DNA from 4 places in the Streptomyces rubellus genome. Region 2 is predicted to be linked to each of the others. Evidence: riboswitches for the same ligand, from Rfam matches in the RefSeq annotation. Region 2 holds a riboswitch; each other region holds the start of a gene.

Region 1 (3,588 bases), on a different contig from region 2:
TCGGTGGGTGTGCGCGAACGCGGCGAGGCCGTCCTCGGTGGCGAGGCTGTCGGCTCCCGTCCCCACGTCCAGGGTGTTGATCAGATCCCGCACCAGACGGAGCCCCGGTGGGGTGGGATCCCGGTCCTCGGGCTGTTCCACGTCTGCCACGTTACCGCCTTGCGGTGTTACTGGTTAACCGCCATCATGAGGTAACTCGTTACCGGCTGAGCAGATGATCCGGTAACGAGGTGACGGATCAAGAGACGGATGCACGGCAGGAAGGAAGCATCATGGCCATCTCCACACTGGAGGCAGTCGTCGTCCTGGACTGCCCGGAGCCGGGGAAGCTCGCCGACTTCTACGCGCGGCTGCTGGGCGGGACGGTCGAGGGCGAGGGCGACTGGGTCGAGGTGGTCTTCGCCCCGGACGGGACGGTGGTGAAGCGGCTGGCCTTCCAGCAGGCCCCCGGCCACGTGCCGCCGAAGTGGCCGAGCGCCGAGCACTCCCAGCAGTTCCACCTCGACTTCTACGTGCCCCGCGCACAGCGGGAGGAGGCCGAGCACGAGGCGCTGGCGCTCGGGGCGGAGCTGCTCGACGGGGACGACGACGGGGGCAAGCGCGACTTCCGGGTGTACCGGGACCCGGCGGGGCACCCCTTCTGCCTCTGCTACCGCTGAGGCGTACGCGGGGGCCGAGGGGCCGGGGAGCGCGCGGCCGGACGGGACGAGGCGGGCGGGACGCGGAAGTGGTTTCCGCGTCCCGCCCGCCTCTTGCTGTCCCACAGGGGGTCTCACCCGGCCCGTGCCGGGCCGGGCGGTGGTGGCGTGACTCAGATGTTGACGCCGTTGGCACGCAGGTAGGCCAGCGGGTTGATGTCCGAGCCGTAGCCGGGACCGGTGCGCACCTCGAAGTGCAGGTGCGGGCCGGTGCTGTTGCCGGTGGAGCCGACCCCGCCGATCCGGTAGCCGGCGCTGACCTTCTGGCCGGCGCTGACCGAGATCGAGGACAGGTGGCCGTACTGGCTGTAGCGGCCGTCGTCGTGCCGGATGACGACCTGGTTGCCGTACGCGCCGCCCCAGCCGGCGGAGACCACGGTGCCGTTGGTGACGGCCTTCACCGGGGTGCCGGAGGCGGCGGCGAAGTCCTCACCGGTGTGACCGTTGGACCAGCGGGCGCCCGCGGCCTTGTAGGAGCCGGAGGGGCGGGCCGCGACCGGAGCGGTGTAACCGGAGGACACACCGGCGGAGGTGCGCGCCTCGCTCCGGTCGGCGCGCTCGGGGGCGCGCTTGGCGGGCTCGGGCTTGACCTCGGCCTTCGGCTGGGCCTTCTGGGCCTCCGGCTGGACCTTCTTCTCGGCCTTGGCCTGCGGCTGGGCCTCCGGCTTGGCGGCGGCCTTCTGCTGAACGGCGGTGCCGCCCAGGCTCAGCTGCTGACCCGGGTAGATCAGGTTGGGGTCGCCGCCGATGACCTCGCGGTTGTCCTCGTAGATCTCCTGCCAGCCGCCGGAGACGTCCTGGGCGCGGGCGATCTTGAACAGGGTGTCACCGCTGACCACCCGGTACGCGGTGGTCTTCGCGGTCTCCCCGGCGGACTTCTTCGGGGCCGCGTGCTTCGGCGCCGACTGCTTGGGAGCGGCGGGCTTCTCGGCCTTCTCGGCCTTCTCGGCCTTCCGCTCGCTGCGGTCGGCACGCTCCGAACGGTCCTGCTGCGGCGCGGCGGGCTTCTCGGCCTTCTCGGCCGCACCGTCGGGGGAGATCTGGGGGGCGGGACCGCCCTTGGTGAGTCCGGCCCTGACCGAGCACACCGGCCAGGCGCCCGGGCCCTGCCCGTCCAGCACCTTCTCGGCGACGGCTATCTGCTGCTCCTTGGTGGCCAGGTCGGCACGCGGGGCGTACTGGGTGCCGCCGAAGGCCTCCCAGGTGCTCTGCTGGAACTGCAGGCCGCCGTAGAAGCCGTTGCCGGTGTTGATGCTCCAGTTGCCGGTGCTCTCGCACTGCGCCACCCGGTCCCAGGTGTCGACGGAGGCGGCACTGGCGTTGCCGGTGGCGATCAGGGGCAGGGCCACACCCGCGCCACCGACCGAGATGGCCAGGGACAGGCGGGAGAGACGGCTGCTGTGGGCACGACGATGACGTCCGCTTGCGGACATGAGGTGGCTCCTTCTCCTACGCCTGCGAGGTGAGCTGTCGGGTTCGGGCTGGAGTTGCCCGGCCAGCCGTTGCGCGGCGCTGGGCCGCGAGGCGTGGCTTCACCCCAAGCCGTCCCGTATGGGCACGGGCCGGCGGTTTTCGTTGGGTCCCCCGCTCCTGCCGGCGGTGGTGTGGATGCTCCAACCCGCTGCCGTGGCAGGACTCGGCGTTCGGCAGCGGGTCGCCGCACGTTGGTGCGACACGGCCAGAACCGTAAACACATCGTTTCGTCGTCAACAAGCCGATGGGTCACACGGCGCCCGTTTCGAAGGCATTGCGGCACCCGGTATTCGCACTCAGGGTGATGACATGGATGCGCAGGGTGCGGCATTTCCTTTCTGACGCCTCGTCATCCGACTCGCTCACCAGCGGTCATCACCCGTGTGACAGAAACCGACACAGAGCGCGACGAACCGGAAGATCGCACTCGTGACGTGCATCACGAGGAGGTAACCGAGAGGGTCCGCAGGCACGGATCCGGCCCCGGCCGACCGGATCCGGCCATCTTCCGGGCCGGCCCGGGTCAGCCGTCGAGCTGCTCGATCGTGGCGGTCGAGGGGCCGCGCCGGGCCTGCTCCGCACGGGCGACCGCCTCCGCGTCGCGGAGCACCCGCACCGCGTTGTGCCAGGTCAGCCTGGCCAGATCGGCCTCGGACCAGCGGCGGGCCAGCAACTCGGCCACCAGATTGGGGTAGCCGGAGACGTCGTCGAGGCCGGACGGGGTGAAGGGCGTGCCGTCGAAGTCGCCGCCGACGCCGATGTGGTCGATGCCCGCGACCTCGCGCATGTGGTCCAGGTGGTCGGCGACGGTGGCCGCCGTCGCCTCGGGGCGCGGGTGCGCCGCCTCGTACGCGCGCCGGACCTCCCGGGCCCGCTCGCCGCCGTCCAGCGGGCGCAGGCCGTGGGCGCGCAGGTGCTCGCCGGCCGCGTCGTCCCAGGCGACGGCGGCGGGCAGGACGAACTTGGGCACGAACGTGGCCATCGCCACACCGCCGTTGGCCGGGAGCCGCTCCAGCACGTCGTCGGGGATGTTGCGCGGGTGGTCGCACACCGCCCGGGCGGAGGAGTGCGAGAAGAGCACCGGCGCCGCCGACACCCGCAGCGCGTCGCGCATCGTGTCCGGCGCCACATGGGAGAGGTCCACCAGCATCCCCAGCCGGTTCATCTCCCGTACGACCTCCTCGCCGAAGCGGGTCAGGCCGCCGTGGCGGGGGGTGTCGGTGGCCGAGTCCGCCCAGTCGGTGTTGTCGTTGTGGGTGAGGGTGAGATAGCGCACACCCAGCCGGTACAGGGCGCGGAGCGTGGCGAGCGAGTTGGCGATGCAGTGGCCGCCCTCGGCCCCCATCAGCGAGGCGATACGCCCCTCGGCCCGTGCCGCCACCGCCTCGTCGGCGGTGAAGGCGAGCCGCAGGTCGTC
Region 2 (3,588 bases):
GCTGGCCTCCGGATCCGGTGACGGTGACGGTCACGACGACGGGGACGCCGAGGCGGCCCTGGACCGGCTGGCGAGACTGGTTTCCGAGGGGCTCGGGGAACTTCCCGAAACCGTCTGAGTCCGGTCCGGAGACATCGGCACGCGAAGGCGGTTGAGTTACCCACTCCACCGCCTTCCGGTACACCCGGGAGAATCGGACAGGAATTCTCCGGCCTGTTTCCCCGGCGTATACGAATCCTGTTACGAATTATCGCCGCCCGTGTTTACGGTGTGTTTCGTCTTTCTCACGGCACCTTTCTGGCGGGACCGGCGCACGGCCACCGGCCGCTGTTCGCGGCGGAGGGCGACCGAGCGCTCCACATGCGCGGCCGCCAGCGCCCGCGCCCGTTCCGCGTCGCCGCGGGCCACCGCGTCGACGACGGCGCCGTGCTCCCGCCAGACGGCGGTCGCCCGCAGCGGGGGCTCCGCGGCGTACACCCAGGCGATCTTGCGGCGGAGCTGGGTGAGCAGAGTGGCCAGGGTGGGGCTGCCGGATGCCTGGGCCAGCGTCTCGTGGTACCAGTCCCCCAGCGCCCGCAGGTCGGACAACTGCCCGCGCTCGGCCCGCTGCTGGCCCAGCCGGACCAGCCCGCGCAGCACCCTCAGCTGCGCCTCGGTGCGCCGCTGGGCCGCACGGGCGGTGCCCAGCGGCTCCAGCAGGGCGCGGAGGTCCAGCAGGTCGGCGGCCTCCTGCTCGGTGGGCTCGGCGACGCAGGCGCCCGCGTGCCGCCGGGTGGTCACGAAGCCCTCGGACTCCAGGGTGCGCAGCGCCTCGCGCACCGGGACCCGCGAGACGCCGTAGCGTCTGGCGAGCAGTTCCTCGGTGAGCCGCGCCCCGGGCGGAAAAGCACCGGAGACGATGTCGTCGCGGACCGCAGTGCACACCATGTGCGCCGAAATGCGCATGGGCCGACCTCCGCCGTCGTCTCCGCGTTCGCGATGTTCCGCAGAGTCGAACTGTATTCCACCGGAACGGAATTTCCGATGCCCGGTGGAAAACAGGCGTAAAAGATGCGGCGGGGCGGAGCGGATCAGACGCCGATGCCCTTGGAGCGCAGGTAGGCGATCGGGTCGATGTCCGAGCCGTAGTCGGCGCCGGTGCGCGCCTCGAAGTGCAGGTGCGGGCCGGTGGAGTTGCCGGTGCTGCCGGACAGGCCGATCCGGTCCCCGGCGCCGACCGACTGCCCCGGCGCGACGCCCAGCGAGGACAGGTGCGCGTACTGGGTGTAGCGGCCGTCCTTGTGGCGGATGACGACCTGGTTGCCGTACGCGCCGCCCCAGCCGGCCGTCACCACGGTGCCCGGGCCGACGGAGCGGATGGCGGTGCCGGTGGGGACGGGGAAGTCGATGCCGCTGTGGCTGCCGGAGGACCAGGCGGTGCCGGACGCCTTGTAGGGGGTGGTGGTGCGCGCGCCCTCGTACGGGGCCGTGTAGCCGCTCGCCGCGCGCCGCTGGGCGGTGCGGTCGGCACTGCGGTCCGCCGCACGCTCCTTCGCGGCGCGCTCCTTCGCGGCCGCCCGGGTGGCCGAAGCGTCCTCGGCGGACCCGGCGGCCCCGGCACGCTCGCGGGAGGCGTCGGCCGCGCGCCGCTGGGCCTCGGCCTGGGCCCTGACGTCGTCGGCGATCGTGTCGCCGACGGCCACTGCCTGGACGTAGCCCAGGGCGTAGGTCCTGGGCGTCCCGTCGGACGCGGCGGCGGCGGGGGTGGCGAGGGTGCCGACCACGCCGGTGGCGGCGAGGGCGGCGGCCCCCGCGAGGCCGGCGCCGGTGCGCACGGCGCGGGCGGAGAGCGGGGCTCCGCCGGTGAGCCTCCCGGTCAGACCGGTGATCCGCTCGGTGAGCCTGTCGGTGAACTGCCCGGTGGCACGGTTGAACGCCATGGACGGCGTGCTCCTTTCCTTCCTTGTCGCCTACCGGGTTAGCTGACGGGTTCGGAGCAGGAAGGTCTCCTACGGGCGCGTGGCCCGATTCACCCCGGTGGGGCACCTCGCACGCGGTCGGCGCGGAGGGTGGGTCCCCGGCTCCCCCTGGCGGGGGACTCGGCGAGTGCTGACCGTCGGCCGCGGTCGCGGACGCTTCTGACGGGCAGCGGAAACGACGCTAAACAGACAAGTTTGAGCGAACAAGCAAATCAGTGGCTTTGTCACGCATGACACACGCCGCTTACGCCATAAGGGGTCAAAACAGACACGCCGAGGGCCCCTTGTGTGGCAACCACACAAGGGGCCCCCGGCAGACGTCCCGAGATGTCCCGTCCGTCGCGGTGCCGCCGGTCACTGGTCCGTGACGACGGTCACCTCCCCGACCCCCAGCTCGCGCACCGGCTCGGCGATCTGTGCGGCGTCCCCCACCAGCACGGTCACCAGACGGTCCGCGGGGAAGGCGGCGACCACCGCCGCCGTGGCCTCCACGGTGCCCGTCTCGGCGAGCCGGGCGTACAGCCGCGCCTGGTAGTCGTCGGGAAGGTGCTGTTCCACCTGGTCGGCGAGGGTGCCCGCGACGGCCGCCGCCGTCTCGTAGCGCAGCGGGGCCACTCCCACCAGGTTCTGCACGGCGGTGTCCCGCTCCTCGTCGGTGAGCCCCTCCTCCGCCAGGGTGCGCAGCACCTGCCAGAGGTCGGCCAGCGCGGGCCCGGTCACATCGGTGGCCACCGAGCCGCTGACGGCCAGCAGGGAGGCGCCCGTACCGCCGGGGGCCGAGCGCAGCACCTGGGCGAAGGCCCGCACCCCGTAGGTGTAGCCCTTCTCCTCGCGCAGCACCCGGTCCAGGCGGGAGGTCAGGGTGCCGCCCAGGCAGTACGTGCCGAGCACCTGCGCGGGCCAGACGCTGTCGTGCCGGTCGGGGCCGGTCCGGCCGATGAGCAGCTGGGTCTGCACCGCGCCGGGGCGGTCCACGATCACCACCCGGCCGGTGTCGTCCGCGGTGATCGGCGGCATCGGCCGGGGCTCGGCGGCGGTGCCGGTCCAGGCGCCGAGAGTGTCGGCGAGGGCGGCGTCCAGGTCCACCCCGGTGAAGTCGCCGACCACCACGGCGGTGGCGGTCGAGGGCCGTACGTGCGCCTCGTAGAAGGCGCGCACCGCCGCGGCGTCGATGCCCTCGATGGTCTCCTGGGAGCCCTGGCGGGGCCGGGAGAGCCGGGAGTCCTCCGGGAACAGCTCCTTCGACAGGGCGATGGCCGCCCGGCGGGCGGGGTTGGCCAGCTCGTGCGGGATCTCGTCCAGCCGGTTGCGCACCAGCCGCTCGACCTCGCCGGCGGGGAAGGCGGGGGCGCGCAGCGCGTCGGCGAGCAGGCCGAGCGCCCTGGTCAGCCGGGAGGCCGGGACCTCCAGCGAGACCCGCACCCCGGGGTGGTCGGCGTGCGCGTCCAAGGTGGCCCCGCAGCGCTCCAGCTCGGCGGCGAACTCCTCGGCGCTGTGCTTGTCGGTGCCCTCGCTCAGCGCCCGGGCCATGATCGCGGCGACCCCCTCCCGGTCCCGGGGCTCGGCGTCCAGCGGGGCCGGCAGGTTGACCTCGACCGCGACGACCTTCTGGCCGGGCCGGTGGCAGCGC
Region 3 (3,588 bases), on a different contig from region 2:
AGGTCGTCCTGGACGGCGTCCGCGTCCCCGGCCACTGCCTGCTGGGCGGCAAGGAGAAGCTCGACGAGCGCCTCGCCCGCGCCCGCGAGAAGGCGAAGCGGGGGAAGGCCGGGGAGCGCGTGCGGAACGCCGCGATGGCCACCTTCGAGGCCTCCCGTCCGGCCGTGGGCGCCCAGGCCGTCGGCATCGCCCGCGCCGCGTACGAGGTCGCGCTGGAGTACGCCAGGACCCGGGTGCAGTTCGGCCGCCCGATCATCGACAACCAGGGCATCGCCTTCCAGCTCGCCGACATGCGCACCCGTATCGACGCCGCCCGGCTGCTGGTGTGGCGGGCCTCGTGGATGGCGGCGGCGGGCAGGCCCTTCGAGGCCGCCGAGGGCTCGATGTCCAAGCTCTTCGCCGGGGAGACGGCCAAGGCCGTCACCGCCCAGGCGATCCAGATCCTCGGCGGCAACGGCTTCACCCGGGAGTACCCGGTGGAGCGGATGCACCGGGACGCCGCCATCTACTCGATCTTCGAGGGCACCAGCGAGATCCAGCGGCTGGTCGTCGCCCGCACGATCTCGGGCATGCACATCCGCTGAACTCCGCCGGACCACCGCGGGGGCGGCGGTGGTCCGGTGACGCGGCGCGCTGTTCCCCGGGGACGCTCCGCCCCGGCAGGCGTGCCGCTCCGGGAGCGGGGCCGGGCCGTACGCGGCGCGGCCCCGTCCGCGTGCGCGTCCGGCGGACGGGTGTGGCGGCGGGGGCGCCGGAGGACATCCGGGCGGTTCCGCCCGACGGGGCGTCATATCGCCGGCGCGTGGCGTTTCCCGGGTGAATCCGCACCGGATTCACCCGACACGCGGGCAGCCGTTCGGGGTGACGGGGCTCACACGCGCCGGGTCCGCGCGGGATTCCGCCCGCCCTTTTCGCGCCTCCGGACAGCCTGTCAGAATCCCCTGTTCAAAGGTTGTTTCATGCGGTAACCAACCGGCCGGTGAAACGGTTCCGCGGCCGGGTTCCGCAGGAGTGAAGAAGTTCACAGAAAGCCTTCAGTCTTCGAAATCGCGGCGTTCTTGACGCAGTATCCGTAAGCGTTGCCAAGTCCCCGTCGCACGGCGGGGCGGTCCGGGCGGACGCCGAGTCCTGCCGCCACCCGGGCGAGAGACGAACCACAACGGATCGGCAGGAGCGGGAGACCCGAGCAAGGCGGGCCGCGTCCCACGCGGCCCTTGGGGTGAAGCCACTTCGGTGGCCGGGCAACTTCGCCGGCCCGAACCCGACAGGTCATCTTTCGCAGGCGGATGACGAAGGGTCAGTTCATGTCCGCGTACGCACGCATACCGGGACTCGCCTCCCGGGCCGCCGTCACCTCCGCCGTCACCGTGGCGACGCTGGCGGGGGCGGCACTGGTGCCGAACGCCACCCCTGAGGCCGAGGCGGCCACCCCGGCAGGCAAGGCGCTCAAGGTCGCGGCCGCCAAGAAGGGCGCGCCGTACAAGTACGGTGCCGCGGGGCCGAAGCGCTTCGACTGCTCGGGGCTCACCCAGTACTCGTACAAGAAGGCGGGCAAGAAACTGCCGCGCACCGCGGCTGCCCAGTACAACCGCAGCAAGAAGGTCTCCGTCAAGTCGCGCAAGAAGGGCGACCTGGTGTTCTTCCACTCCGGTGGCCGTGTCTACCACGTCGGCATCTATGCCGGCAGCGGAAAGATCTGGCATTCCCCGAAGCCGGGGAAGACCGTCCGGAAGGAAAAGATCTGGACCAAGAGCGTGCGGTACGGGCGGGTGAGGTAAACCGGGTCAGCCCCGGTCCGGTCCGCGGGGCCCGAGTGCCTCCGGGGGCCGGGAACGACGGCGCGCCACGGGAGACCCCCGTGGCGCGCCGTCCGGTTTTCCGGCCCCGGCGCCCGGTTCCGGAATGCGCGCCGGTCTCCTCCGGGCCACCGGTGCGCGCGGGCGCCCCGCCCGGCGGTGGCCGGACGGGGCGCGGTGCCGGCGCGGTCAGTGGTTGGGGCTGTCGGCGCTGATGTCGGCGAGCGCGGACCCCGGCTCGCGCTCCACGGCCAGGTCGCCGATGCTGACGACGCCGACCGGGTGGCCGTGGTCCACCACCGGCAGCCTCCGCACGGAGTGCTCGCGCATCAGCCGGACCGCTCGCGAGATGTCGTCGTCGGGCTCCGCGGTCACCAGCGTGTCGCTGCAGACCTCCTGCACGGGGGTGTCGCCGCCGCTGTTCTCGGCCAGCGCGCGCACCACCAGGTCGCGGTCGGTCACCACACCGCGCAGTTCGTCACCGTCGACGATCAGGATGTCGCCGATGTCGTGGTCCCGCATCAGGCGCGCCACCTCGGTCAGCGTGGCCTGCGGGGTGGCGGTGGTCGGATCGGCGGTCATGACGTCGCGGATCTTCCGGGCCATCGGAACGCTCCTCGTCTGTCGGACTCGGATGTCGGGCGAAGGCGGCGCGGACCGTGGTCACCGGTGCCGCCGCCCTTGTGCACCGGTACCCGCAACCGGGGTGGTGATGTCCGATGTGCCGCTTTGGAGGCTTTCGGTGTGCCGGGTGTTCCCCGGCTCCCCTCCCGGACGTCTCCCCGGGCTCTCCCCGCGCCCGCGCCCCCCGCTCCGCCTCGTCCTGTCACCGGGGCGAGTGGTGTTCCAGGACCCGGGCCAGCAGCCGTACCAGTTGGGCGCGCTCGTCCGGGGAGAGCCCGGTGAGCAGCTCGTCCTGTGCCCGGTCCAGGGACTCGTCGAGAAGACCCAGATGCCGTACTCCGGCGGTGGTGACCGTGACGATGTTGCGGCGGCGGTCCGCCGGGTCCGGGGAGCGCCTGACGAGGTCCCGCCCGGCGAGCTCGTTGAGTGCGGCGACGACGTCGCTGCGGTCGATCCCGCAGCGGCGGCCGAGCTCCGCCTGACTGGCCGGACCGTACTCCTCCAGCGCGGCGAGCAGGGCGTAGTGGTAGCGCCGGACGCCGGCGTCGGCGAACGCGGCCCACACCAGCCGGTGGGCGTGTGCCGTCGCCTGCGACAGGAGCCAGCTCGGTGTGTTCCGCAGCCGGGCGGGGGCGGCGTGGTAGGCCGTCGTGTCCATGCGGCGAGCGTAGCCGAGCCGGCTCATTCCGTTGGTCGCACCCACGGTGGTGCCGGATGCGGGGAGGTGGCCGCGGGCGGACGGATCCGGACTGTGACCATCGCCCGCACCGGGGTACAGGTAGGGACCATGAGCACTGTGCAGAACGAAGAGAGCGCTAGCCTCGTCGAGATCGAACTGCCCGACTGCACCGCCTCGAACGCCGCGGCCGTCTTCGCCGTACTGCGGTCGGCGTTCCCGCGGTCCCCCCAGCTGGGGGACGGCCGGGAGCGGGACGGCGGGGACGGCGGGGAGAAGCGGAGGTTCTGGGTGGGAACGGTCGACGTCAGCACGCACGGGGAGGTCGACTGCGCCCTGGAGCTGAAGGAGCCCACGGAGGCGGACATCAGCGGCAGTCCCGACTCGGTCCGGCAGGTCCAGGAGACGTTGTCCGGCTACTACGACGTCACCGCCGAGCCCCGGGTCTCCGGCGATCAGGAGGTGGAGGTAAGGCTGCGGCTCACCCAGCGG
Region 4 (3,588 bases), on a different contig from region 2:
GCCGGCCGCTCCCAGATGGCCGCCGCCTGGCTGACCCGTCTGGCCGGCGACCGCGTCGAGGTCCGCTCGGCCGGATCCGCCCCGGCTGACGCGGTCAACCCCGCCGCGGTGGAGGCCATGCGCGAGGTCGGCATCGACATGTCGGCCGAGGTGCCCAAGGTGCTGACCGTCGAGGCCGTCCAGGCGTCCGACGTCGTCATCACCATGGGGTGCGGGGACACCTGCCCGGTCTTCCCCGGCAAGCGCTACCTCGACTGGAAGCTCGACGATCCCGCCGGGCAGGGGGTCGAGGCGGTCCGCCCGATCCGTGACGAGATCAAGGCCCGTATCGAGGGCCTGATCGCCGAGATCGCCCCGGAGCCCGTCCGGTGACCGCCATGTGCGGTCCGCCGGGGCGCGGCCGCGCCCTGCCTCCGGCGTGTCCCCGGAGCGGCCGGAGCGCCGGGGAGCCGTAAGGGTTCCGTCATCCTCCGAACGGCCCGCGGGTGCCGCCGGCCGCGTTGAATGGTGTGCCGGACCGAGGCACGGACCAGGAGGAGAACGGGATGGGGCGTGTGCGCCAGGTGCTGGGCAGGCCGGTGGTCGCGGGGGTGGCGGTGCTGGCCGTCGTGGCGGCCGGGGTGGGGCTGTACTGGTTCCAGCCGTGGAAGCTGTGGCAGGACGAGACCGTCCAGGAGGCGCTGCCCGCCGCCGCGGACACGGCGGCCCCGCCGACGGCCTCCGCGCCGTCCGGGGACGCCTCCCCGGTGCCGTCCCCGTCGTCCACGCCGTCCGCACCGCAGGAGCCGCGGACGCTGGCGGGCGGCGATCTGATCAGCCATGAGCACACCACCTCCGGTTCCGTGCGGCTGCTCCGGCTGGCCGACGGCTCCCATGTCCTGCGCCTGGAGGGCCTCGACACCAGCAACGGCCCGGACCTGTACGTCTGGCTGACCGACGCGCCGGTGAAGGAGGGCCGGGCGGGCTGGAGCGTCTTCGACGACGGGAAGTACGTCAGTCTCGGCAAGCTCAAGGGGAACAAGGGCGACCAGAACTATCCGCTGCCCGACGACGTCGACCCGGCCGGGTTCACCAGTGTGAGCATCTGGTGCGACCGCTTCGACGTCTCCTTCGGCGCGGCGGAGCTGACCCGCGCCTGACGGGTGGCCGGGCGCGCCCGGCGGCGACCGGCCCGGTCCCCGGGTAAGCACACGAAGAGACCGAAAGCCCTGAAAGGGGCACAGCGGACAGAAAGGCCGAATAACTCACGAAGGGGTGCGGTCGTTTTCCGGTATTCTCCGGAGAGGTGCGCAAAGTTCCTGATCGGGTGATGTAAAGAAAACCGTCCGGCGGATGTGTCGGGAATCACTCCTCCATTTCACCGGCGGTTGCCTCCTGGGAAGAGGACCCGTCCCCCGCCGCCGATTCCCCGATTTCCGCCGGACTTTGGCCGATCGGCGGGCCGGGTGACCTCTCACTCCCGGGAGGAGATCGGCCACGTACCGTGGCCAACCACTACAGGCCTGCGGTGATCGTGTGACCCGGCGGATTTTTGGTCCCTTGTTTCCGGGAATTGGTTGTGTTTATGTTTCCTGGCCTCCGGTCCCAGGGCGGAGGCCCCACCGCCGGTACGCCGAATCCTGCCGCCCGGTCGGGGGGACGGACCGCAGTCGAACGCGGCAGGAGCGGGGAAACCACATATCCGCCGTACCGTGCTTTCCGCCGGTACGGCTCGGGGTGAAGCCACTCCCCGGCGCGCCTCGGCGCACCGGGAACGGCCGGGCAACTCCAGCCCGAATCCGACAGCTAACCTCGCAGGCGTAGGAGAGGACATCCCCCCATGTCTCGAGGCCGACACCGTCGCCCGCGCACGCCCGTGATCTCCCGTCAGTTCTCCCGTCTCTCCGTCGTCCTCACCGCCGGTGGCGCGGGCGTGGCCGCGCCGCTGCTCACCGCGGGCAGCGCGAACGCCGCCTCCGTCGCCGTGTGGGACGAGGTCGCCGAGTGCGAGAGCGGCGGCGACTGGTCCATCAACACCGGCAACGGCTACTACGGCGGACTGCAGTTCTCGCAGTCCAGCTGGGAGGCCGCGGGCGGCACCCGGTACGCGCCGCGCGCCGACCTGGCCGGCAAGGCGGAGCAGATCGCCGCCGCCGAGAAGCTGCTCGACATGCAGGGGCCGGGCGCCTGGCCCACCTGCGGCCCCGCGGCCGGCCTCAGCCGGGACGGCGGTACGCCGGACGCCGGAGCCGCCGACCGGCAGCGCTCCGAGGTCCGCACCCAGACCGGGAAGACCCAGCAGACCCAGCAGACCCAGCAGGTCCAGAAGAGCCGGCAGGGCGAGAGAGCCGCCGCGGCGGAGCGGAAGTCCGCCGGCCCCGGCACCTACACCGTCCTCAGCGGTGACACGCTCTACGGCATCGCCACCGGCCACGGCGTCGAGGGCGGCTGGGAGGCGGTCTACGAGGCCAACCGGAAGACGGTGGGCGACGACCCGAACCGGATCTTCCCCGGCCAGCGGCTGACCCTCGACACCGCCCGGTCCGGCGCCACCCCGAGCGCCGCGCCGAAGAAGGCCGCGCCGAAGAAGAACGAGGCCCGCCCCGCCGCGCAGGCCCGGCAGTCCGCGCAGCCGCAGTCGGCGAAGGCCTACGCCGACAACCTGGACGGCTGGATCCGCGAGGCCCTGGACATCATGCGGGCCCACGGCATCCCCGGCAGCTACCAGGGCATCCACCGCAACATCATGCGGGAGTCCAGCGGCAACCCGAACGCCGTCAACAACTGGGACATCAACGCCCAGCGCGGCACTCCCTCCATCGGCCTGCTGCAGGTCATCAAGCCGACCTTCGACGCCTACCATGTGCCGGGCACCGCCAACAGCCAGTACGACCCGGTCGCCAACATCGTCGCCGCCTGCAACTACGCGGCCGACCGCTACGGGTCGATCGACAACGTCAACGGACCGTACTGACCGTACCGGCCCGTCCCCGGGGACGGGCGGGGGCCGCCGGGCGTCCGCCCGGCGGCCCCCGCCGTGTCCTGCGGCGCCCGTGCCGCCGGCGCGGCTCCCCGCCGAGGGGGAATCGGGTGGGGAGCCGGGAAGCAGTGGAGGAGAGCGGAGGGGAGAGTCGAAGGGAGCGGGGCCCACGAGATATCTTGATGTCGAGCAATGTTGCAGACGTGGAGCGGAGAGCACCCGGTGACTGACTCGACCATCATCTACACGCACACCGACGAGGCCCCTGCCCTGGCGACGTATTCGTTCCTGCCCGTGGTCCAGGCGTACGCCTCGAAGGCCGGGGTCACGGTGGACACCCGGGACATCTCCCTGTCCGGGCGGATCATCGCGGTCTTCCCCGAGTACCTCAGGGAGGACCAGCGTATCGGCGACGCGCTCGCCGAGCTCGGCGAGCTGGCGAAGACGCCCGAGGCGAACATCATCAAGCTGCCGAACATCTCGGCCTCCATCCCGCAGCTGAAGGCGGCCGTCGCCGAGCTGCAGGAGCAGGGCTACGCGCTCCCGGACTACCCGGACGACCCGAAGACCGACGAGGAGCGCGAGATCCGCGCCCGCTACGACAAGGTCAAGGGCAGCGCCGTCAACCC

Evidence for each region. Region 2 has a riboswitch for cyclic di-AMP ahead of V1L54_RS16160 (M23 family metallopeptidase). Riboswitches for the same ligand answer to the same signal wherever they lie in the genome.
Region 1: it holds a riboswitch for cyclic di-AMP, as region 2 does, so the genes downstream of both, V1L54_RS03970 (transglycosylase family protein) here and V1L54_RS16160 (M23 family metallopeptidase) in region 2, are expected to answer to the same signal.
Region 3: it holds a riboswitch for cyclic di-AMP, as region 2 does, so the genes downstream of both, V1L54_RS12810 (C40 family peptidase) here and V1L54_RS16160 (M23 family metallopeptidase) in region 2, are expected to answer to the same signal.
Region 4: it holds a riboswitch for cyclic di-AMP, as region 2 does, so the genes downstream of both, V1L54_RS15620 (transglycosylase family protein) here and V1L54_RS16160 (M23 family metallopeptidase) in region 2, are expected to answer to the same signal.

The regions. Positions count from the first base shown of each region.
Region 1 covers NZ_JAZDCX010000002.1:359,620-363,207, reverse strand. The annotation lists gene V1L54_RS03980 (CGNR zinc finger domain-containing protein) at 1-141, opposite strand, end outside; gene V1L54_RS03975 (VOC family protein) at 273-659, shown strand; gene V1L54_RS03970 (transglycosylase family protein) at 812-2,131, opposite strand; cyclic di-AMP (ydaO/yuaA leader) riboswitch at 2,136-2,307, opposite strand; gene V1L54_RS03965 (dipeptidase) at 2,695-3,588, opposite strand, start outside.
Region 2 covers NZ_JAZDCX010000012.1:97,589-101,176, reverse strand. The annotation lists gene V1L54_RS16170 (HPr family phosphocarrier protein) at 1-118, shown strand, start outside; gene V1L54_RS16165 (GntR family transcriptional regulator) at 241-945, opposite strand; gene V1L54_RS16160 (M23 family metallopeptidase) at 1,071-1,919, opposite strand; cyclic di-AMP (ydaO/yuaA leader) riboswitch at 1,932-2,094, opposite strand; gene V1L54_RS16155 (M16 family metallopeptidase) at 2,313-3,588, opposite strand, start outside.
Region 3 covers NZ_JAZDCX010000009.1:105,052-108,639, reverse strand. The annotation lists gene V1L54_RS12815 (acyl-CoA dehydrogenase family protein) at 1-584, shown strand, start outside; cyclic di-AMP (ydaO/yuaA leader) riboswitch at 1,148-1,300, shown strand; gene V1L54_RS12810 (C40 family peptidase) at 1,305-1,778, shown strand; gene V1L54_RS12805 (CBS domain-containing protein) at 1,986-2,402, opposite strand; gene V1L54_RS12800 (MarR family winged helix-turn-helix transcriptional regulator) at 2,623-3,078, opposite strand; gene V1L54_RS12795 (hypothetical protein) at 3,208-3,588, shown strand, end outside.
Region 4 covers NZ_JAZDCX010000011.1:206,879-210,466, forward strand. The annotation lists gene V1L54_RS15610 (arsenate reductase ArsC) at 1-372, shown strand, start outside; gene V1L54_RS15615 (DM13 domain-containing protein) at 546-1,139, shown strand; cyclic di-AMP (ydaO/yuaA leader) riboswitch at 1,601-1,813, shown strand; gene V1L54_RS15620 (transglycosylase family protein) at 1,820-2,953, shown strand; gene V1L54_RS15625 (NADP-dependent isocitrate dehydrogenase) at 3,182-3,588, shown strand, end outside.